2 regions of the Enterococcus sp. PLH-Efm8 genome follow, and region 2 is predicted to be linked to the other one. Evidence: a T-box and tRNA genes for the amino acid it is inferred to sense, from the RefSeq annotation. Region 2 holds a T-box; the other holds one or more tRNA genes.
What was found. A T-box is a leader RNA that pairs with one kind of tRNA and senses whether it is charged. The one in region 2 lies ahead of tyrS (tyrosine--tRNA ligase), so its partner is inferred to be a tRNA-Tyr.
Positions count from the first base shown of each region.

Region 1: it encodes a tRNA-Tyr, which carries the amino acid that the T-box ahead of tyrS (tyrosine--tRNA ligase) is inferred to sense. The anticodon was not compared.

Region 1 covers NZ_CP172568.1:2,026,654-2,038,769, reverse strand. Annotated here, with positions in the region: gene atpD (F0F1 ATP synthase subunit beta) at 1-911, shown strand, start outside; gene ACIFUW_RS10110 (F0F1 ATP synthase subunit epsilon) at 925-1,347, shown strand; gene ACIFUW_RS10105 (ISL3 family transposase) at 1,718-3,013, opposite strand; gene ACIFUW_RS10100 (DUF1146 family protein) at 3,327-3,557, shown strand; gene murA (UDP-N-acetylglucosamine 1-carboxyvinyltransferase) at 3,654-4,955, shown strand; gene ACIFUW_RS10090 (DNA-directed RNA polymerase subunit beta) at 4,968-5,144, shown strand; gene yidD (membrane protein insertion efficiency factor YidD) at 5,279-5,575, shown strand; gene ACIFUW_RS10080 (GNAT family N-acetyltransferase) at 5,760-6,227, shown strand; gene ACIFUW_RS10075 (ROK family protein) at 6,312-7,196, shown strand; gene ACIFUW_RS10070 (DUF2969 domain-containing protein) at 7,310-7,546, shown strand; tRNA gene ACIFUW_RS10065 (tRNA-Tyr) at 7,634-7,714, shown strand; tRNA gene ACIFUW_RS10060 (tRNA-Gln) at 7,721-7,792, shown strand; gene ACIFUW_RS10055 (hypothetical protein) at 7,917-8,087, shown strand; gene ACIFUW_RS10050 (GntR family transcriptional regulator) at 8,307-9,014, shown strand; gene ACIFUW_RS10045 (YigZ family protein) at 9,073-9,717, opposite strand; gene ACIFUW_RS10040 (DUF7662 domain-containing protein) at 9,843-10,130, shown strand; gene ACIFUW_RS10035 (PTS sugar transporter subunit IIB) at 10,238-10,558, shown strand; partial or broken gene ACIFUW_RS10030 (DEAD/DEAH box helicase family protein) at 10,639-11,953, shown strand; gene ACIFUW_RS10025 (ComF family protein) at 11,950-12,116, shown strand, end outside.
Region 2 covers NZ_CP172568.1:334,814-346,929, forward strand. Annotated here, with positions in the region: gene ACIFUW_RS01655 (ABC transporter permease) at 1-271, opposite strand, end outside; partial or broken gene ACIFUW_RS01660 (ABC transporter ATP-binding protein) at 284-1,165, opposite strand; gene ACIFUW_RS01665 (TetR/AcrR family transcriptional regulator) at 1,419-2,018, shown strand; gene ACIFUW_RS01670 (polysaccharide deacetylase family protein) at 2,087-3,388, opposite strand; T-box leader at 3,651-3,856, shown strand; gene tyrS (tyrosine--tRNA ligase) at 3,968-5,224, shown strand; gene tdc (tyrosine decarboxylase) at 5,515-7,392, shown strand; gene tyrP (tyrosine-tyramine antiporter) at 7,659-9,056, shown strand; gene nhaC (Na+/H+ antiporter NhaC) at 9,165-10,532, shown strand; gene ACIFUW_RS01695 (LacI family DNA-binding transcriptional regulator) at 10,813-11,832, opposite strand; gene ACIFUW_RS01700 (aldose epimerase family protein) at 11,854-12,116, opposite strand, start outside.

The DNA of each region.
Region 1 (12,116 bases), 1.1 Mb from region 2:
AAGAACTGATCCATAATATCGCCCAAGAACATGGTGGTATTTCTGTATTTACCGGTGTAGGTGAACGTACTCGTGAAGGTAATGACTTGTATTATGAAATGAAAGATTCAGGAGTTATCGAAAAAACAGCCATGGTGTTCGGACAAATGAACGAACCACCAGGTGCACGTATGCGTGTTGCTTTGACTGGTTTGACGATTGCGGAATATTTCCGTGATGTAGAAGGTCAAGATGTACTGTTGTTTATCGACAACATTTTCCGTTTCACTCAAGCTGGATCTGAAGTATCAGCCTTGTTAGGACGGATGCCTTCTGCGGTTGGTTATCAACCAACATTGGCAACAGAAATGGGTCAATTACAAGAACGTATCACATCTACGAAAAAAGGTTCGATCACATCGATCCAAGCAATCTATGTGCCAGCCGATGACTACACTGACCCGGCGCCGGCAACAGCATTCGCCCATTTGGATGCGACAACCAACTTGGAACGTAAATTAACAGAACAAGGGATTTATCCAGCGGTAGATCCATTGGCTTCTTCTTCAAGTGCTTTAGCACCTGAAATCGTGGGGGAAGAACATTATAAAGTAGCAACAGAAGTCCAACACGTATTGCAACGATATCGTGAATTACAAGATATCATTGCTATCTTAGGTATGGATGAATTATCCGATCAAGAAAAAGTGTTAGTTTCTCGTGCCCGCAGAGTCCAATTCTTCTTGTCACAAAACTTTAACGTGGCTGAACAATTTACTGGTCTTCCAGGTTCATATGTCCCTGTAGAAGAAACAGTGAAAGGATTCCGCGAAATCTTGGAAGGCAAATACGATGATCTTCCTGAAGAAGCTTTCCGAAGTGTTGGCCGAATCGAAGACGTCGTAGAAAAAGCGAAAACACTAGGCTACTAGAAAGGGGTGCCCCATGGATCAATATTTAACAGTAAATGTGGTAACTCCTGCCGGTTTGGTCTATGATCACCATGCAGCTATCGTCGTTGCACGTACGACAGCTGGTGAGCTTGGGATTTTGCCTAAACATGCACCAATCATCGTTCCATTGACGATTGATGAAGTTCGTGTAAAACGAACAGATTCAGATACCCACGTCGATTGGATCGCTGTTAATGGCGGAATCATGGAAGTTCGTGATAATGTTGTTTCAATCGTTGCTGATAGTGCGGAACGTGAACGTGATATCGATGTATCTCGTGCGGAACGTGCAAAACAACGCGCAGAACGCCAAATCGAAGAAGCAAAAGCAAAACAAGATACGAACGAATTGAAACGGGCAACTGTTGCGTTGCACCGAGCAATCAATCGTATCAAAGTATCTAAGCACTCATAAAATGAGATGCGGATGTTTATCCGTGTTTAAGAACAGTAAAAAGAGGTTATGACAGAAGTGGTCAGCTTCAAGACATAAGAAGGAATTTACGAAAATTGCTTCTCAAATTTTTGTGAAATCTCAGCTTATTTTTCGAAGAAGCTACTTCTGGAACACCGTATATCAGAGGTTGTAAAATCAGCGTTTTGTCCTGAGTATTAGAGAAACAAATGGAAAATAGTTCCTCATATTTTGCCGTTTTTTGAGCTAATACCGAGGGTCAGATGATTGAACACCGTTTATTTGGGCTCTTTGTCAAATGATGTTGGTAAAGAGAAATCTTAGAATAATTTGGACAGAACAGAAAGAAGAAAACCTCTTTCTGTTCTGTTTATTTGGTTAAAAATGTTTTGCCATGACGAATCATAATTCGTAGTTTGAAATTGTAAAAGTTGCGAAAGCCGTACGCATTGCGTTTTAATACTTTGATGTGGTTGTTTAAGCATTCCAATGGTCCGTTTGAATAGCTGTAGTGAAGCGCATTTTGGATCTGTGGCAGAAACTTTTTAAACGTTCGTAAAGTGGTTGTATAGGTTTCTGGCAGACCGCTAATGTCTCTAGTTAAACAATCCTCAAATAGTGACTGATCTCTTTTCTTTACCGCATAAAGAATGTCTTGGTATAACTGATAGCCTTGGCGTAAGTTGGGACAAGCAGCTAACAGTCGATCGGCAATCTCACTTTCAGTCAAATAATCTTTAAAACTGGCACGCCAAACCCGTTTTTCATAGTTTAACTTTGCTTCTTCTTTTTGTAGGAGTTTCCAATAGCGCTTCAATTTTTTCCCTAACCCTCGTTGAGAGTGGGAATTTCCTTTAAGTCGTACCGTGGTTTCTTTCACTCGATGATTCAAGAAAGTTCTGCCAATATGTTGGACGATGTGGAAACGATCGATGATCAACTGAGCATTCGGGAAAAGCTTTTTCACCAACGAAACATAAGGCGCATACATATCAATAACAATCAATTGAACGGCTTCACGAGTCGCTAATGAAAACCGAGAAAAATAGCGTTCTAAATAAGGCAAGCGTCGATTTTCGACAATATCCAATAATGCATGGCTTTGTCCGTCCATCATGATAAAACTCATTGCACTGGCAACACTTCGAACCGATTTGAATTCATCAAAGCATAAGACCTTTGGCAAAGTCTGTTTGAAAGGATTCAATGGGCGGTAGAATCGCTTCATGACACGATAGACCGAAGAAGTGGAAATATTTTTCTGACGAGCGATTTCCGTCATGGAAGTATTCTCTTTTAAGCGAGCAATGACAGACCAACGAACTTTTTGACTAATGAAACAGTGTTTTTCAGCAACAGAGGTATCCGCTACGAATGTTCTTTGGCAAGACTTACATTTAAATCGTTGTTTCTTCAGCTCCAGATAAGTGCGATACTCAGACACATCATTCAGTAACAACCGAACGGTTGTCGTCCCCCAACGAATGATCCTAGAGGGGACGACACAAAGACAATGGGAACACTCTTCTGGCTTGTACAGAAGAGTTCCTTTGTAAATCAAGCAAATTTGCCCTTTGTATTTTTCTTTAGTTAAACAATTTTCCTCGAAATAGATATTTAGGTCTAGAATATTTAGGGTATCTTTGATAAGCTGAGTATGAGACATCTTGAATCCTCCTATGAATTGGTAGCCAAATTAATTCTAAAGGATTTCAGGGTGTCTTTTCTATATTTTTTTATACAAAAAAGATGTTGGTGAAGTTCACCAACATCAAAAAGTATAGAGCCTTTATTTGGAATAAGGGACTGCGACAAGACTTTTGTCTCAGTCCCTTTTTTTGCATATTTTTAGCATTTATTTCCTAAAAAATGTAAGGGGATTCCTATATTTTTAAGTATACTTGTTTTTCCTTTTATACATTTTATGGTATTATCATTTTATTAGTTATTATAAAACAATCGTTAGAAAGGACGTCATTATGCAAGTATACGGAATTGATGCGGTGCTTCGAATCGTGAGTCATTTGGCGTTTATCTACTTAGCCTTCTGGTCTTTACGTTCGTTACGCATTGAAACTTTTTTCAGACCAATGCATAATACGCAAATTAGAATGGCAATCGTACTTTTTTCAATTTTTTTAGGGTACACTGCAAGTAATTTTTTCTTAGAAGTTATCGCTTTATGCCGAAATCTTTTCGTTAGCCTGTAAATTTTAAAAAAAGGTACTATTTTAAAAGCAAGGATGTTATAATAGAAAAGATTTTGAGTAAGTGTATGCTCATTGGAATTTTTTGGAGGGAACAACATGGAAGAGATCATCGTAAGAGGTGGCAATCAATTAAATGGAACAGTAAGAATTGAAGGAGCTAAAAATGCTGTTTTGCCTATTTTAGCTGCTAGTTTGTTAGCAGAAGAAGGTATTACGACATTAGACAACGTTCCGATTCTTTCTGATGTCTTCACTATGAATCAAGTGATTCGTCACTTAAACGTAGATGTAGATTTTGATGAACAAAAGAATCAAGTAACAATCGACGCTTCAAGACAATTAGAAATCGAAGCGCCTTATGAGTATGTTAGTCAAATGCGTGCTTCAATCGTTGTGATGGGTCCGCTACTTGCCAGAAATGGACATGCAAAAGTAGCTATGCCTGGTGGATGTGCGATTGGTAAACGACCAATCGATTTGCATTTAAAAGGATTTCAAGCTTTAGGAGCAAAAATTATTCAAAAAAACGGCTATATCGAAGCAATTGCGGATGAATTGATCGGTAACACGATTTATTTAGATTTCCCTAGTGTAGGTGCTACTCAAAATATCATGATGGCTGCCGTAAAAGCAAAAGGAACAACCATCATTGAAAACGTAGCTCGCGAACCAGAAATCGTTGATTTAGCAAACATTTTGAATAAAATGGGCGCTCAAGTCTATGGAGCTGGTACTGAAACAATGCGTATTGAAGGCGTGGATCATTTACATGCAGTCAACCACTCAATCGTACAAGATCGTATCGAAGCAGGTACCTTTATGGTTGCTGCTGCAATGACACAAGGCAATGTGCTGATTGCAGATGCTATCTCTGAACATAACCGCCCATTGATTTCTAAATTGATCGAAATGGGTGCAGAAATCATTGAAGAAGAAGGCGGAGTCCGTGTCATCGGACCAAAACATATCTTACCTACAGATGTAAAAACGATGCCTCATCCTGGTTTCCCTACAGATATGCAAGCTCAAATGACAGCTATCCAATTAGTTGCAGAAGGTACAAGTGTAGTGACTGAAACAGTGTTTGAAAATCGTTTCCAACATTTAGAAGAGATGCGCCGTATGAACGCTCATGTCAAAATCGACGGAAATGTAGCAATCATGGATGGAAACCATGAATTGCAAGGTGCAGAAGTATATGCAACAGACTTGCGGGCAGCAGCAGCATTAGTTTTAGCTGGCTTGAAAGCAAATGGAATCACACGTGTGCGTAACTTGAATTATCTAGACCGTGGATATTATAATTTCCATATCAAACTACAGCAATTAGGTGCAGACGTTGAACGTGTAGACATGGATCAAACTTCTGCTGAAAAAACAGCACAAACGATTGCTTAAGGAAGTGGCTGAATGAGTAACCAACGATATATCTTATTAACTTTGATAAAGATTTTAATGGTGATCTTATTGCTTATCCTTCTTTTTGTGGCCGGAACGATGATCGGATATGGTGTCATCGGTGGCGGCAATCCATTTAAAGTATTTCAGCCAAGTTTGTGGATTCATATTCGAGACTTTTTTCATTGATAAATAAGAATCACAGTGGTTCTAGTCGATATGAAGTGAGCCATGAAGCAGAACATGATAAAAGAAAACAGAAGGGAACGTTGACGTTAGTCGCGATCCCTTTTTTTAGTAAAAGAAAAGAAGGAATCTAATTGATGAAGAAGATATTGATTTATTTAGTTAGAGGATATCAGCGCTTTATTTCGCCTGCATTTCCACCTAGCTGCCGTTATTACCCAACCTGTTCCAATTATATGATAAAAGCAATTCAAACCCATGGCGCGCTAAAAGGGACGGTAATGGGGACTGCACGGATCTTACGCTGTCATCCTTTTGTCAAAGGCGGTATCGATTATGTACCATTGACATTCCGATTAACGCGAAATAAGAAAGATAAAAAAGAACCAGATTATAAAAAGGTTGTGAAAAATACGGGTAGCACTGAGCGATAAAGAAACAATTTGGAAAATAGCTTCTTATATTTTGCAAAATTGTGAGTTATTGCCGAAGTGTTGGATTTTGAACACCGTCAAAAAAAAGGTTGTGAAAAATACGGCTAGCACTGAGCGATAAAGAAAAAGAGGAAATTTATTGTCAAAGTAACAACTCCGCAACTACTTATATGGGGGACAAAAAATGATCGAAGAACTAAACAAGAAAGATTTACCATGGTCCTTGTTATTAGATGCAGATCCTGATAAAGAAAAAGTTCAAGTATATGTTTCCAGAGGGAGTGGCTGGATATGGAAAGAAAAAGAAAAAACAATAGGTGTACTGATCTATGTGGCAAGGGAAAAAGAATACGAAATCGTCAATGTAGCAGTAACCCCAACGTATCAAGGAAAGGGGATTGGCGGAAAATTACTTGAGACAGCTTTTCAGAAGCTTTCACAACTCGCTTCCAGTCAAACTCAGATCATCATACGAACCGGCAGTACTAGCAGTGCGGCGTTACATCTCTATCAAAAAATGGGCTATGTGGAGATTGGTCGAGTCAAAGACTATTTTATCCATCATTACTCTGAGCCCATTTTTGAAAATGGAGATCAATTAAGGGATCAAGTGATTTTAGCAATTCACTTACCTAAAAATAGCTTTAACTAATAAAATTTCAATTCAAGAAAATGCTTTCAAATGCTAAATAGATACATTACAATAGCTTTAGCAAACAAAAAGGAGAATATTTTTATGGGAATATTAGTTTTTGATTTTGGTGGATCGGCTGTCAAATATGGTTGTTGGGATGGCAAAGAGATTAAAGGTAAGGGACAATTTGCAACGCCTGAATCTTGGGAAGAAATGAAAGCGCAATTATTTCAAGTTTATAAAAAAATACTCGTTTCTTTTGAAGTCGAAGGAATTGGAATCAGCTCTCCTGGAGTAGTGAATAATGAGAAACAGGTGATTGAGGGAATCAGTGCGATTCCTTATATTCATGGATTTAATATTTTCCGAGATTTGGAAACTCTGTTTCAACTTCCAGTAACGATTGAAAATGACGCCAACTGTGCCGGAATGGCTGAATTTTATGAAGGTGCTGCCCGCGATTATCAAGATGTTGCTTTTGTTGTGGCAGGAACTGGGATTGGCGGGGCGTTGTTCACGAAAGGACAAATCAATAAAGGGGCACATCTTTACGGTGGAGAATTTGGGTTGATGTTCTTAAATGGCGATAAGACATTCAGTAAACTTGGTACAGCGGTACAGATGGCTTGGCGTTATTGTGAACGCAAAGGTCTCGATAAAAATGCTTATACCGGAAAAGATGTCTTTGAATTAGCAGAAACTGGAGATGCAATAGCAAAAGAAGAAGTTGAGAGTTTTTATACGTATCTTACAAAGGGATTATTCAGTATTCAATTTTCGTTTGATCCAGAAGTGATCGTATTAGGCGGCGGGGTTTCTGCAAAAGAAGGGCTCATTGATGAGATCAAAAGCCGAATGAAGAAGCTGACAGAACAATTCGATCTGCATGATTTCGAACCGCAGATTTTATTATGTGAATACAGAAACGATGCTAATCTTGTAGGTGCAGCAGCAAACTATCTCGCTGTACGTCAAGGGGAGAATTAAGAGCTTTAGAGAAGGTGCAGCTTGCATAAAAGAAGTGAATGAAATGAATAGGAGATTTTTACCTAAGGAATGTTTTATTTGCTGCAGTATGATAAAATATCTGAGAGGTGAAAATGATGTCAAAAAAAAATAAAGATATTGAAGTGCGTATAGAAGAAGTGAAAAAAGATATCAAAGGTAAGAATTATGAAGTCACTCAGTTATTTATAGGGAAAAAAATGATTGGTGAGATCTTAGCCTATGGACCAAAAGAATATGAAATTTTCTTTGGTGAAGAAGATTTTGGAAAAGAAAAAAGTCTTGAAAATGCGATAGAAACAGTGATTCGACACTGGAATCTGCACGAATAAAAAAATATCAAAAAAACTTTCAATAAAGGGTTGCAAAAATCTGGAAAATTAGGTATTATAACTAAGTCAGGTTGATACAAACCTTTCGGAGGAGTAGCGAAGTGGCTAAACGCGACGGACTGTAAATCCGTTCCTTAGGGTTCAGTGGTTCGAATCCACTCTCCTCCATTTCATTGGGGTATAGCCAAGCGGTAAGGCAAGGGACTTTGACTCCCTCATGCGTTGGTTCGAATCCAGCTACCCCAGTATACCACAATCGTAAGCTCTCGTTAGTTCGAGAGCTCTTTTTTTTGCTTTGCTACCTTGTTCCTTGAAGATTCTGCTGATTTAAGATAGAGTTAAGTTAACTACAAGAATTGGAGGGATCCACATGAAATGGAAAGAAAAAGTAGACGAAGCAGCTGAAAAGTTATATGATTTGGTCAAATCAGAAAAATACAATATTGAAGTGAATATTCCGAAAAAAGGCGGAAAAGCGGTCCGGGTAAAATCAAAACGCCCAACGAATCATACAAAAAAATGGATGGCTAAAAACCGCTAATAATAACAAAAGATCCATAAGTCGGCATTTTCATCGATTTTAGGGTCTTTTGTTATTTTCTAGGTTGGACATATCTAAAAAATTGTTTCTGACAATAGGAGTAGGAAGAACGATGTGTGTCTAAATCCTCTGTTGATGGATAGAAACCTTTATCTTTTTCAGTTGTGAATCAGGTATATACCAGTTATAATAGAAGAAACGAAAGGACGGGTGTACGTTATGTCGAATCAATTACCTGTATATATACAGATTCATGACCAATTAAAAAATGAAATCGAACAAGGTATATGGAAAGTCGGAGACCGTCTTCCTTCAGAAAGAGAATTAGCAGTGAAATTCAATGTCAGCCGTATGACGTTGAGACAAGCAATTCAAAACTTGGCAGATGAAGGAATCTTAGAAAGAAAGATCGGTTCGGGTACATATGTTGCACGAGAAAAAGTACAAGAAAAAATGTCTGGTGCAACAAGTTTTACAGAAATTATGGAATCACAAAATCGAGTACCGTCTAGTCGGACAATCTCTTATTTCTTGACTTCGCCAAGCTCAAGTGAAATGGAAAAACTAAACTTGAGTAAAGATGACACGATCTTGCGAATGGAACGTATTCGTTTCGCAGATGATGTCCCTATTTGTTTTGAAGTTGCCAGTGTGCCACAAAAGCTGATCGATGGCTACAGCAAAGCAGAGATTACTGAATCGTTGTATCGCACGCTAGAAGAAAAAGGCGGGAAAAAGATCGGTCCAGCGAATCAAACGATTACTGCTGTGTTGGCTTCTGAGAAAATTGCTGACTATTTAGAGGTAAAACGAGGAGATGCAGTTCTTCGTTTGCGCCAGATTTCTTATTTTGAAGACGGTACGCCGTTTGAGTATGTGCGTACGCAATACGTAGGAAATCGTTTTGAGTTTTATTTGGAAAAATAAAAAACAGGTGATCCCTGATTCCGTATTAGAAATAAAAGAGAATCAGAATCACCTGTTTTTATATATGATCAGTTACCAGTTGCTCGTGATAAGAAACAGGACCCTCTTCAAATTGGACTTGTCCGTTCAGCAGCTCAATGATGGATTCTTTAAAGTGGTCAGCACTTTTTTCATCTACAGCACAGATGACGCTAACTTGATCAGTATATTGGATTTCTTTTATAAAAAAATGTTGGAGTTCAAGATAATTCTGTAATTTTCCTAGTTGCGGATACGTGATCATCACAGAGATCTCCTGTTGCAAGGTACCTTCTACGATTCCAATGTCAGACAATGCTTGAGAGACCGCATGAGTGTATGCTCGTATTAATCCGCCTGTGCCGAGTTTCGTTCCTCCAAAATATCGAGTGACTACTGCAGCTACATTGATCAGTTGATTTTTTTTGAGGACTTCCAACATCGGTATGCCCGCCGTTCCACTTGGTTCTCCATCATCGCTGCTTCGCTGGATTTCATTTTTTTCTCCAATGATGAAGGCGCTGCAGTTATGGTTCGCTTTCCAATGTTCTTTTTTTATTTCTTGAATGAAACTTTTTGCTTCGTCCTCTGATTCTATTCGTCTAAGAGAACAGATAAAGCGTGATTTTTTGATCTCGATCTCACTTTGTCCATTTTCTTTTATTGTACGATAGCGCTCGATCATCTTGTCACCTCTTTTTTCATTTTCTTTATTCAGTATAAATAAAGTTCTAGGTTGTTTCAACACTGTAACGGTTGCGCAATTGCTGTAGTATGCGATAATAAAGACAAAGGCAGGTGGATCTGGGGATGCAGGAACGAATGAAAAAGTACGATGCAATTACGCATTATTTGAAGAACAATGGCGGCTCTCAAGTAACGTTGACCTTTACCCAATTTGACGAACTGCTGTTTCCCAGTAACGGACTTCCCAAAACAGCAAGGGAAAGTACAGATTGGTGGGCAAATGATTATAAACACCCTGAAAAAGGTGCCTATGGCTGGATAAATGCAGGCTATGAAGTAGTTGTCATCAATTTGGACAAAGAATATGTCGTGTTCAATAAATTAGTGAAATCTAGTTGGCTATTTGATTAAATAAACCGCGTTTAGAAAACGTTGACAAATTTCTTTCTTTTTATATAATAGAGTAACAGACGCGAAGAAAACGTTTGCGTAGTTTGTTTTAAAAAGGAGAGAAAAGTATGGCTAAAAAAACAATCATGCTTGTATGTTCGGCTGGTATGAGCACAAGTTTACTAGTAACAAAAATGCAAAAAGCTGCTGAAGCAAAAGGAATCGACTCTGATATTTTCGCTGTGTCCGCTTCTGACGCAGATAACAATCTTGCAAATAAAGACGTGGATGTGTTGTTATTAGGCCCACAAGTTCGCTTTATGAAAGCTGATTTTGAGAAACGTCTGGAACCAAAAGGCATTCCTTTAGATGTCATCAATATGGCTGATTATGGTATGATGAATGGCGAAAAAGTGTTAGATCAAGCAATCACGCTCATAGGTGAATAAATAGAACAGTATAACTATCGAACAAGCGATCCAAAAAATAGATCGCTTGTTTTTTCGTATATTTTTTTAGGGCGAATAATATGAATCATTTTTGGGGTAGAAGGCTTCTGACGAGAGATATTAAAGCAATAGACTGTGAGGAGGTAAATTTACCAAATTATGAGAAGATCGCAGCAGTGGAACGTTTGAGCAACTGGATTCTTTGTCATCGCTGTGGAATGAGAACGTCCGTCATTGATGGACAGCTTGCAGATTACGGTTATTTTTGTACACATTGTCTATATTTAGGGCGATGCGACACTCAACAAGATTTATATTTGTTTGATCAGCCTGAAGCAAAACCTCGAGAAGTCGTCTTTTTTTTGGACAGGACAGCTTACTGAAAAACAAACGGAAATCTCAAAGAGAATACTTTGCCATTCAGAAAAAAGACATCATCTTATTTGGGCTGTAACAGGTGCAGGGAAAACAGAGATGCTTTATCCTATTTTAGTGGAAACTTTAAAAGCTGGAGGAAGAGTAGCGATTTGTACACCGCGAGTCGATGTTTGTAATGAATTGTTTTTACGCTATCGTTATGTTTTTCCAGAAGAAAAAATCACGTTGCTCCATGGGAATACAGCAACGGCTTATACCTTTACTTCTTTTGTTATCTGTACGATTCATCAGCTATACCGTTTTTATCGGTCCTTTGATTTAATAGTGATCGATGAGATCGATGCGTTTCCTTATAACGGGGATGCAGGATTAGCTCATGCTGTGCAAACAGCGATTAAACCAGACGGACGATTCATCTACTTAAGTGCCACACCTGATAAAAAGTTACTAAAGGAGATCAAGCAGACGTTTGACATCCACAAACTTGCTTTACGCTTTCATCGGCGTTTGCTTCCTGAACCCGTCTTGGTTTTCATGAATAATTGGCGACAAAAATGCAAGAACAAGAAGAAGATAAAATCTTTGGTGCGGATCATTCATCAATTAATTAAAGAAAACCATATCCTTTTATTTTGTCCAAGTATCACGATGATGCATCGTTTGAAAGCCACACTTCAAGAGGCTCTTCCGAGATATGAGATCACAGATGTTTCTTCAAGAGACAATCAGCGGGCGGAAAAAGTCCAGAAAATGCGAGAAGCAAAATATGACATACTGTTAACCACGATGATCCTTGAACGTGGAGTCACATTTGAAAGAATATCCGTTATCGTTTTAGGAGCGGATCATCCGGTTTTTACTAAATCTTCTTTGGTACAAATCGCAGGAAGAGCCGATCGTAAAGGGCCTTATACGAACAGTCAAGTATATTTTTTCTATGAAGAAAAAACTGCAGCTATTCGAAAAGCTTGTCAGGAAATCAAAGAAATGAATGAAGAAGGGAAGAAGATACTGTGAGGTGCAGTTGCTGCAGTAAAGATATCGTCCAAAATTTAACATTCAGCGAGATTATTGGTGTTTCGAAATACAGATTACCTCAGACTTGTTCAGTTTGTCGCGCACAATTTCATTTATTGGAAACAAGAGGCTGTTCTGGCTGTCAAAAACCAATCCATTTCAA
Region 2 (12,116 bases):
AAAAAAGCAACATTTCATTTGCATACATCGCTCCTAAAGTATACTCAGCAGCATTCGAAGCTGGAGTTGGTCCGACCATTGCAATCATTGCCGGGTTTTGCAAGGTTTCGTATAATCCAGCTAATCCTTGTCCGGAAGTCAATTCTTCAAACGCAGGGACAAAACCACCAGAAAAAGCAGTGACACCGACTAGCCATATCAGGATCTTTTTCCAGTCACGGCTAAGGTTTTGAGAAAAAAGGGTGGACCAGCGTGAAAATTTATCAGTCATTTCGCTTCCTCCTCATCCTTCATAATGTCTCATGAATAAATCCTCAAGAGTCGGTGGAATAGATTCAAATTTTTTCACACCTAATTTGGACGCTTCAGCTAAAATCACATCGAAAGCTTCGTTATCAGCAGCAAATTGAGCGAGGTGACCTTTTTGCACAAAGTCATGGACACCGTTCAATTGTGCTAAGTGACTATTCTCTGCTTCTGTTTCTATAGTGATGGTCGAACGAGTCAAATGACGCAATTCATCGAGTGTTCCTTCTTCTACGACTGTTCCTTCGCGTATGATCACGACTTTATCCGCTAGTCGCTCGACTTCACTGAGAATATGAGAAGAAAGTAGGATGGATTTGCCCTGTTCTTTCAATTTTTCAACTTCTTCTTGGAAAATCGTTTCCATCAAAGGATCTAAACCAGAAGTAGGCTCATCAAATAAATAGAGATCCGAATCAACAGCCAAAGCAGCAATCAAGCCCACTTTTTGGCGATTTCCTTTTGAATAGTTTTTTGCTTTTTTCTTAGGATCAAGAGAGAAACGTTGAATCAGTTCATCTTTTTTTTGAGCACTCCCTTTTCCATGAAGCTTCATGAAGAGATCGATGATCGCTCCTCCAGTCAAATTTCCCTACAAAGAGATATCGCCTGGAACATAAGAAAGACGTTCATGGATAGATAAACTATCTTCCCATACATCTTGCCCAAAAATCGTTGCCGTTCCGCCGTCTTTTTTTATAATCCCTAAAAGTGTCCGAATCGTCGTGGATTTTCCAGAACCATTTGGTCCGATAAATCCAACGACTTCACCTGAATGTACGGTGAAAGAGACATCTTTTAAAGCTTCGAAACGACCAAAGCTCTTTTTCAAATGTGTGACTTTGACGATTTCTGCCATAAAAACCCCACTCCTTTTTCTAAAAATATATACTAAACAAGATTAAATAGTTTAATAAAAAGGTTTTATACCTTTTTATAAAACTTTTTTTATTATTTTAGTACATAATATTCTTTTTATAAATTTCTGTCAATGAATTCATAAACAAGGAATTGCTAGCTTGATACTTTCTCAATAGATAGTTATAATAAACCTCAGAATAAATTTGAACTATATATATTATAAAAGTTTAAAATTACGGGAGGCTCTACAAATGAACGGTTTTGAAAAGAGAGCACAAGAGAAAAAGAAAGAGATTTTACAAGCAGCTTTTGACTTGATGAACACAGACATAGGAACCGCTGGAGTGACAATGGATAAGGTAGCTGAGAACGCTCAGGTAAGTAAAGCGACGATTTTTAAATATTTTGGCAGCAAGGAAGGGCTGATTTATGAAGTATTTTTTGCATTTATGAATGATTTAGGGCAAGAAGCGAAAGCGTTGATTGCGGAAAATCTTCCATTTGAAGAAACACTGATTGCCATGAGTGAAAACAAAATCCGTTATCTCAATCGAGTGAACAAACAATTTTATATCGATTTGATGACATACTATACAAAAAAAGAAAAAAAAGAATTTTCTGACGCGATGGATGCGTATACGCAAGAAAGTTTCAGTATCATGCTTGATCTTTTCCATCGAGGGCGGAAAGAAGGAAAAGTGGATTTGAAATATTCGGATGAGTTCTTGATCCTCTATTTTCAAGCAATGGTAGAAGGAATTTCTAAGCCGGAGATATACGCAAAACTGCTTCCATATACAGCAGAATGGACAGAAGTCCTGATCAAGGGAATCGCACCGAAGAAGAAATAAAGCATAAAAAAGCCGAAACTGACGATAAAATGTCAGTTCGGCTTTTTTGGTTCATAAATGACGTAAAATCAAGCAGATTCGCGTGCTTCTTTGTCATAGACATCATGGACATTGATGAATGGATCAAGAATAGGATTTTTTCCGTCTAAATCAGATTGAAAACGAATGCCATCGATATTGATCCGAGCATTTCGATAGAAATCCGTACCTAATTGTCCCCAAGCTGGTGTAGAAGCATCGACATTACAGAAAATATCGAAACCTTGACTCTTCAAGTAAGCAAATTTTTGATTTTCTGCTGAATAAGGCTGCCAGTCGCTGATGTCTGCACCAAATGGATAAATCAGAATATTTGTTTTTCCTAGGATAGGTGCAACTTCTTGCTGCCACAATTCATTGTCTTTTTTTACATCTTCTAGTGAAGCTTGAGTCATATTCAAGTGACCCCATGTATGGGAAGCAAAGCTCCAGCCGTCTTTCTTCAACTGTTCCGCCACTTTTTTAGCTTCTTTAATCTCTTTTTTTGTTTTTTCATTGTCTCCATATTGAGATTTTGATGTTCGATAACCTAAAACTCCGTTGTAACCTGTCAGGGCCAAGGTACCTTTTGCGCCTCGATAAGAAAAATCAGGATGTTTCTTGACAAAGGCATCGATCAGAGGAACCATGTCAAAGTCACCGATTTCTTCTTTATCTTTCTCTTTATAGACATTTTTGATTTCATTGTTATTTGATACGACCAATCGGCTAGGAAAACCGGAATTATCCATATATTCATAATAGCTGACATCATCTTGTGAAAGAACCAATGGTTTTTTTCCTTCAGGTAGCGCAAGCCCGTTAAAGGAAAGATTTCCTTGTTCGTCTTTTTGGATCAAATCATTTAAATTAACTAAAACAAAATCATTTTGATAAAGTTGTTCGATCGAACGGTTGAATTCTTCAACAGTCACCATATAATCTTTGTATCCTTGTGCCTGTTGAGAGTGGAAGGCTTTTTGCGGGTCCACGATCAAGCTGTGGAAAAAGACATGAGAGATCTGAGTAGGATCAGACCAGTCGATCAGTTGTTCTTTCTCCTTTTTTAGTGTTTGAAGAAGCTGTTGTGTTTCAGTAGATCCGTTCTTACTATCTTTTTCCAATAACGCAATCGCTTGGTCATAATCGTAGCTTTGAGCCAGATTTTTTGCTTGAGTAACTAGTTGTTGCTTATCATCTGTCGGTTCTTTTGCTTTTTCTGTTATTTTTTTTTCAGGAATGATTGGTTCTTTTTTTGTAGATGATCGGATGACAAAAAACAAACTTAGAATTAAAATAACGATAGTTAAAGCAGAAGTGGCTCCTAAAATAATTTTTTGCTTTTTTTCCATATACCTCGTCCCTTGCTTTTTCATTTTTTTACTTGTCCCATTCCTTATTGTAACGAAGAAAGAATAAGAGGCAAAGTAAAGTGACTTCTCGATAAATTGCAGAAAAAATACAGAAAAAGTTATTTCTTTTAACAATAATTGAAAATAAAATGTTCGGAATTAGAGCGGATTCAAAAAAGAAAAAATGAGGAATTTAAAAAAAATATCCTTTTTCTGTTGACAAAGAAAAAGTTGCGCTCTATGATAGACACATATTAATAATAACAAGACGAAGATCGAAACGAAGTAGTTGTTAAAGCCAATGTTTCAGAAAGCTGGTGGTCGCTGCAAACCAGTACATGCTTTAAAGCGAATTACATTTCAGGAGTCTTTGGCAGTGATTGCCACGCGACAGCGTTAAATGTTCGAGAGGTATGTTGGATATCTAGACATACAAATTGGGTGGTACCGCGAGATTTCGTCCCTTGGCTTATATGCCAAGGGACTTTTTTTATTTCCTATCCTATCCTGAAGAAATAATTAATTACACATGCTAGCAGGTTCCTGCTTTCATAAAAAAACTACACGGAGGTCAGTAAAATGAATATTATTGATGAATTAACTTGGCGCGACGCCATTAATCAGCAAACAAACGAAGAAAGACTTCGCGAGCTCGTTGAAGAAAAGAGCATTTCACTTTATTGCGGCGTTGATCCAACTGGTGATTCGATGCATATCGGACATTTGATTCCATTTATGATGATGAAAAGATTCCAATTGGCAGGCCATCATCCATATATTCTGATTGGCGGCGGAACAGGAACGATCGGCGACCCAAGCGGCCGCAAAACAGAACGTGTGTTGCAAACGATGGAACAAGTGCAACATAACGTGGACGCACTTTCCAATCAAATGAGAAAATTGTTTGGTAAAGATGCAAATATCACATTTGTGAACAACTACGACTGGTTGTCAAAAATCTCTTTACTTGAATTTTTGAGAGACTACGGTAAAAACTTCAACATCAACACGATGTTAGCAAAAGATATCGTTGCCAGCCGTTTGGAAGTAGGAATCTCATTTACAGAGTTTACTTACCAAATTCTGCAATCTATCGACTTTTTGCATCTGCATAAAACATACGATGTGCAATTGCAAATCGGTGGAGCAGACCAATGGGGAAATATCACAGCTGGATTAGACCTAATCCGAAAATTAGAAGGACCAGAAGTAGAAGCGTTCGGTTTAACGATCCCATTGATGCTGAAGGCTGACGGAACGAAATTCGGAAAAACTGCAGGCGGTGCCGTTTGGCTTGATCCGAAGAAAACTTCACCATTTGAGTTCTACCAATTCTGGTTGAATCAAGATGATCGCGATGTAGTGAAATACTTGAAATTCTTTACTTTCTTGTCTCAAGAAGAAATCGAAGACTTAGCGAAAAAAGTAGAGACAGAACCTGAGAAACGTGAAGCACAACGCCGTTTGGCAGAAGAAGTTACAAGATTTGTGCATAGTGAAGAAGACTTGAAAGAAGCGCAAAAAATAACGCAAGCATTGTTCTCTGGAAATATTAAAGAACTAAATGCGGAAGAAATCGCGCAAGGATTCGGTAAAATGCCGAACGTTGAAATTTCAAGCACACCTGAAAATATCGTGGAACTGCTTGTTTCCACAAAAATTGAACCATCTAAACGTCAAGCACGTGAAGATGTTTCAAACGGAGCTATAAGTATTAACGGTGACCGCGTTACCGATTTAAATTTTGTCATAAATCCATCCGATGAATTCGATGGTAAGTTTGTGGTTATTCGAAAAGGTAAGAAAAATTACTTTTTGGCCAAAGTAATTGATTAGAATTTAGTAAGTTTTTACCTTGAAAAAGGGAAATACTATTACAACATTCCAATTTTGAAACCCATCCTAAAATAGAACGCTGGTTGTCGTTAATACAATCTTTGCGAGGGAGTTTACATTTGTAAATTCCCTCGTTTTTTTTAATTATTTCAAAAGTGTGAACAATTCGGATAATTGATACATATTAAAATATGATTAAAAATCAGGCCAAAACTTAGTTTACAGAATAGAAGAACAGGTGTAATGTAGGGCTCGACAAAATTTAAATATTTTTTTAGGAGGGTTTCACTATGAGTGAATCATTGTCGAAAGATCTAAACCTAAATGCCCTATTCATTGGGGACAAAGCTGAGAACGGCCAAATCTATAAAGCTTTGTTGAATGAATTGGTGGATGAACATTTAGGCTGGCGTCAAAACTACATGCCTCAAGACATGCCTATTATTACGCCAGAAGAAAAAAGCAGTGCTAGTTTTGAACACACTGTGAATAAAACAAAGGATGTTCTATCAGAAATTTCAGCGCGGATGCGTACCCATTCCGTTCCTTGGCATAATGCCGGACGTTACTGGGGTCATATGAACTCTGAAACATTGATGCCATCTTTACTAGCGTACAATTTTGCTATGCTATGGAATGGTAATAACGTTGCCTATGAATCTTCTCCTGCAACAAGCCAAATGGAAGAAGAAGTAGGAATGGAATTTGCAAAATTAATGAGCTATAAAGATGGCTGGGGCCACATCGTTGCTGATGGTTCTTTAGCAAACTTAGAAGGACTTTGGTATGCCCGCAACATCAAATCATTGCCGCTTGCAATGAAAGAAGTGACACCTGAACTAGTTGCTGGAAAAAGCGATTGGGAATTAATGAACTTGTCAACAGAAGAAATCATGAATCTGTTAGACAGCGTCCCAGAAAAAATCGACGAAATCAAAGCTCACTCAGCACGTAGCGGAAAACATTTAGAAAAATTAGGAAAATGGTTGGTTCCACAAACTAAACACTATTCATGGCTAAAAGCTGCCGACATCATCGGTATCGGTTTAGACCAAGTGATTCCAGTGCCAGTTGACCACAACTATCGCATGGACATCAACGAACTTGAAAAAATCGTTCGTGGTCTAGCAGCTGAAAAAACACCAATCCTAGGTGTAGTCGGTGTTGTAGGATCAACAGAAGAAGGAGCAATCGACGGTATCGATAAAATCGTTGCATTGCGTCGCGTATTAGAAAAAGACGGTATTTACTTCTACTTACACGTAGATGCTGCTTATGGCGGATACGGCCGTGCGATTTTCTTAGACGAAGACAACAACTTCATTCCATTTGAAGATTTAAAAGATGTTCATTACAAATACAATGTCTTTACAGAAAACAAAGATTATATCTTAGAAGAAGTACACAGTGCATATAAAGCAATCGAAGAAGCAGAATCTGTAACGATTGACCCACATAAAATGGGCTATGTTCCATATTCTGCCGGTGGTATCGTCATCAAAGATATCCGCATGAGAGACGTTATCTCTTACTTTGCGACATATGTATTTGAAAAAGGCGCAGATATCCCAGCATTACTTGGGGCTTATATCTTGGAAGGTTCAAAAGCAGGGGCAACAGCAGCCAGCGTTTGGGCAGCACACCATGTCTTACCTTTGAATGTCACAGGATATGGTAAATTAATGGGTGCATCAATCGAAGGTGCACATCGTTTCTACAACTTCTTGAATGACTTGTCATTTAAAGTAGGAGACAAAGAAATCGAAGTTCATCCATTAACTTATCCAGATTTCAATATGGTAGACTACGTATTCAAAGAAAAAGGCAACGATGACTTAGTTGCAATGAATAAATTGAACCATGACGTATATGATTATTCTTCATACGTGAAAGGAAGCATTTACGGTAATGAGTTCTTAACTTCACATACTGACTTTGCTATCCCAGACTATGGCAACAGCCCATTACAATTTGTGAACCAACTAGGATTCACAGATGAAGAATGGAACCGTGCCGGAAAAGTAACTGTATTGCGTGCCAGCGTAATGACACCATACATGAACAAAGAAGAACACTTTGAAGAATATGCTGAAAAAATCAAAGCAGCTCTTCAAGAAAAATTGGAAAAAATCTACGCAGACCAATTATTGGCAAGCGAAGCAAAATAAGCAAGGTAATCATGTTAGAAAACAGCTTGAATACTAACTGTTTCTGACGCATGTTTGGATCTGAAGAGCAAGGGGAGACCTAAGCTCTTCGATCCCTTTGTTTTGAGGTTGTCTTTGAAGAAACCCTTCAAGCAATAGACTCAAAGAATCCCCTCAAATATTCGCTGAATTGTTTCGTTTATTGCTGAAACTACTTCAAAGACATCGTTATTTTATCCAAAAAATCAAGGAGAGTGTCAACGGTGAGTAAATCTGAAGTAAGTAAAATGGGTCTTGGGACCTTTATCGGTCTGACAATGGCACTGTGTGCAACGGTTCGGAGTATTCCTACGTTAGCCGCAGTCGGTTGGACATTGATTTTTTATTCAATTTTTGCAGTTTTGTTTTTTGCCGGTCCGATATCAATGGTTTCCGGTGAGCTTTCAACGATGCTTCCTCAAGAAGGCGGTCCTCAGTTATGGGTAAAAACAGCACTGGGCAGCAAATGGGGATTTGTCGTTGCATGGCTATTATGGGTGCAAATGTTCCCAGGTATGGTAATGGTCGCTTCTACTTTAGGACCATTGTTAGGAAACACATTTGGTAATGTAGAACTTGGCAATAATCACTGGTTCGTTTTAGGTTGTATTTTAGTTATCTACTGGATCATCACGATCTTGAACTTGAAATTCGATATGGCAAAAGTCGGCGGGAACATCGGTGTATGGCTAGGGGTATATATCCCAGTAGTCATCATGTTCGTTTTAGGTGTTTTGGCAGCCTTCAAAGTCGGACTAGTCTCAAACGGCTATCTAGGTGACTTTTCATGGTCAAAAGCTTTCCCTGACTTGGAACATATTGATTCATTGAAATACTTAGCTGGTATCACATTTATTTTTGTTGGGATCGAAATGAGTTCTGTTTACATGCCTCGTTTGAAAGACGCAACAAAAAATTATACAAAAGGCGTATTTATCGCTTTGATCGGATTAGTTTTATTGAATGTCATCAATGCGATGCTTGTAGCAAATGTCGTACCAGATGGAAAAATGGAATTAGCAAATATCACGCAGCCTATCTTGATTGACTGTCAAATCCTAGGCTTACCAGAAGTGATCGGAAATATCTTCAGCTTCATGGTATTTATTGGTGTGCTTTTACAATTATCAGCTTGGGTTACTGGACCATCAAAAACAATCATCCAAGTAGCTCGTGAAGGATTCCTTCCACCAAAATTCGGATTCCATAAAGAAAACAAATACGGCGTATCTAGAAATGTCGTTCTAACACAATCAATCGTTATTTCATTATTTGCTTTGCTTTATGGTGTAATGGATGACGTAAGTGCTGTATTCTTGACACTTACAAATGCTACAACTGTTATTTATTGTATCGTGTACATTTTGATTGCTGTTTCATTGCTTAAAATGCGTAAGAAACATCCAGAATTCGAACGTCCTTACCGAATTGGTAAAAACGGAAACGGATTAGCTTGGGTAGTCAGCTGCATGCTGATCTTCTCTATCATCGTTGTCGTATTTGCTACATTAGGTACAGCGACATTGAGTGATGCATTATTAGTAGCAGCTATCACAGTGGTCATGTTCGTTATTCCATTGATCATCAATCACTTCAAGAAAGATTCTTGGGGGATTGAGGTAGAAAAAAGTTTAGAAGAAAAATAAAAAAATAAGTCTTTCAGCCGACGTTTTGTCGCTGATTTAGTAGGAGGTCCTGCCAAGTGAATAGTTTTTTCATGGCAGGGCCTTTTCATTTGAAATAGGAGATCGACGATGAATAAAAATATTTCTTTAAAAGAAAGTATCGCTGTATTGATCGTGTTGTTGGCACTCCTAGGAGTACTGATCATCGGATTCCAGCTCTCGCCACATATCCCGATCCTTGCAGCTTTCATGTGTTTGTTGTTTTATGGCAGATTTAAAAAGTTCACATGGGATGAGATCCATGACGGAATCATCAAAGGAATCACTCCAGGGATCATTCCAATCCTGATTTTTCTTTTGATTGGTGTCTTAGTTGCTTCATGGATTTTATCTGGAACCATCCCTACGATTATGGTTTATGGATTTAAACTTGTTTCTGTGCGTTTCTTTTTACCGACAGCATTTCTTGTTTGTGCAATTGTCGGAGTGACTGTCGGCAGTTCATTTACAACGATTTCGACGATTGGAATTGCTTTTTTGGGGATCGGTCATTTACTTGGATTCAATGATGCAATGACTACAGGCGCAGTCGTTTCCGGTGCCTTTTTAGGGAATAACTGCTCGCCTTTATCAGATACGACCAACTTGGCAGCGGGTATTGGAGGAGTTAATCTATTCGAACATATCGCTGGTATGCGTTATACGGATTTCCCAGCATTCGTCCTTTCGTTGATTTTTTATACGATATTAGGACATAACAGTCATTCAGCCGATCTAGCTAGTATCAATGAAATGATCCAAAACATGAAAGCGAGCTTTTGGATCTCTCCTTGGACATTGATTCCACTAGTTATTTTATTTGGGGGGGCAATCAAAAAGATTCCGGCTATCCCTACATTACTAGCGGGATCGACAGCTGCTCTCGTTCTTTCTTTTATCCATGAGAAAAGTTTGACGGTCGGAAAAGCAGCAGACATCTTGATGAATGGTTATGTCGCAAATACACCTGATCCAAAGCTAGATGAACTGCTTTCTCGAGGCGGGATCATGAGTATGTTAGGTTCTGCTAGTTTGATTTTACTTGCATTGGCATTAGGTGGGTTACTGATCAAATATCTGATCGTTGATACCATCGTTCAAGAATTAAAAGAAAAGATGGACCGACCTTCTCGTTTAGTCGGGTTTACTGCCTTGAGCTGTATCGGAATCAATCTGATCGTTGGAGAACAGTATCTGTCCATCATTCTTCCAGGAGAAACATTCAAGCGTTCTTTTGATGACGTTGGCTTATCAAAAACCTATTTGACACGAACACTAGCGGATTCAGGTGCGACCGTCAATTCTCTCGTACCGTGGGGAGTCAGCGGCACATTCATTATGGGAACGATGAAAGTTAGCGCGTTGCATTACTTGCCATTCGCCTTTTTCTCGATTCTTGCACCTGTCTTTACAATATTAGGCGGTTTTTTATTGAATCGTCGACGTGTAAAAAATTGAAGGAAGGAAAAAAGAGGCTGGGACAGAAGCGTTTAACTCCAAGAAATAAGAAGAAACTCAAGAAAATTGCTTTTTAAATTTTTGTGAATTTCAGCTTATTTCCGAAGGAGTTGCTTCTGCTTCCGCCGTTTATACGTGTTTAGAGCGTGAGACAAAAGTGTTCTTTACTTTTGTCCCACGCTCTTTTTTACAGATAAACAATGTGTTAGAAGTAGTATCTTCTTTTACATAAAAAGCTGACCATAGGATAAATGGTCAGCGTATTTAGTGAGTCAGCTATTTAGTATGGGTTTTCTAAAGGAACGACTGTCTCTCTTTTGATCAAGCGATGAGGGATGACCAAACGTACGCCACTGCTCAATTCTTCATGGATCAATTCGCGCAGCTTTTGCATAGCGACACGTCCTAATTCGGAGATATCGATATCGATACTTGTAAGGTAAGGGTGTGTTAATGTTGAGAAGATCGAGTTGTTGAAGCTAATGACGGAGAGTGTCTCTGGAATGACATAGCCGTACATTTGCGCCAACTGCATCGTGCGAAGGGCGAAGATATCGTCAATGACCACCAATGCTGTGGCTTCGTTTTCTTTCAACGTTTTCTCAAAGGACAGATAATCTTCCGGATGCTCTAGTACTACACTGGATAACGCAGGAAGACCAGCCATCATCATTGCTTTTTGATAACCGAAATATCGTTCGAAATACAAACTTTCATGAGTCGTGTTTGTCACAAACAGGATATTCTTATGTCCATTCTGGATCAAAAATTCTGTTGCTTGTTTACCTAGAAGCTGGTTATCATTATCTACATAAACGATTTCGTTCTCATGATGATAAGGCTGTCCGATCAAAGTGAAAGGGATGTGGTTTTGGTATAAATAATCAATGACAGGATCTTGACTATCTGAATACACTAGAATAAAACCATCTACTTGTTTTTGTAAATGCATACGCTGGACGTTCTCTAACAGCAATTCAAAATTTTTAGCAGTAGCGATTGCTGTAGTCATATCATAATTCCGCGCTTCTTCGTTGATTGCTTCCATGATCTCAAGATAAAATGGGTTACCGATCCGCTCTTTTGAATCAAGAGGGGGTAAGATTACGCCGATGGCACTGGAAATGCGTTTTCCTAGATTGCGGGCAGTCATGTTAGGAACATAACCTAGTTCATCCATAATTTTTCGGACTTTCTTCTTTGTTGTCTCGGAAATACTAGGATGATCGTTGATGACACGAGAGACGGTCGAGGTGGCAACACCGGCTTTTTTCGCCACATCTTTTACGGTAATAGCCATGATAAAAACACCTTTCTCTTGTTATTGTGCAGAGAACCGATAAATCGTCTGACTGATCCGTTCTTGACCAGGATGGAGGTTGATCGATCCAAATTTGGGGAAATGAACGATATCAGGGATTTCTTGCGGTTCGATTGCTAATCCGTAGTTTGAATGCATCTGTTTTCCATTGACAGAGAAATCAGCTTCGAATCCAGTCGTAGAAAATAATACCATACTTTTATTAGAAGTTGCTATAGTCATTTTGCGACCAGAATGCTTCTCGAATAATTGTAAGGAAGTTT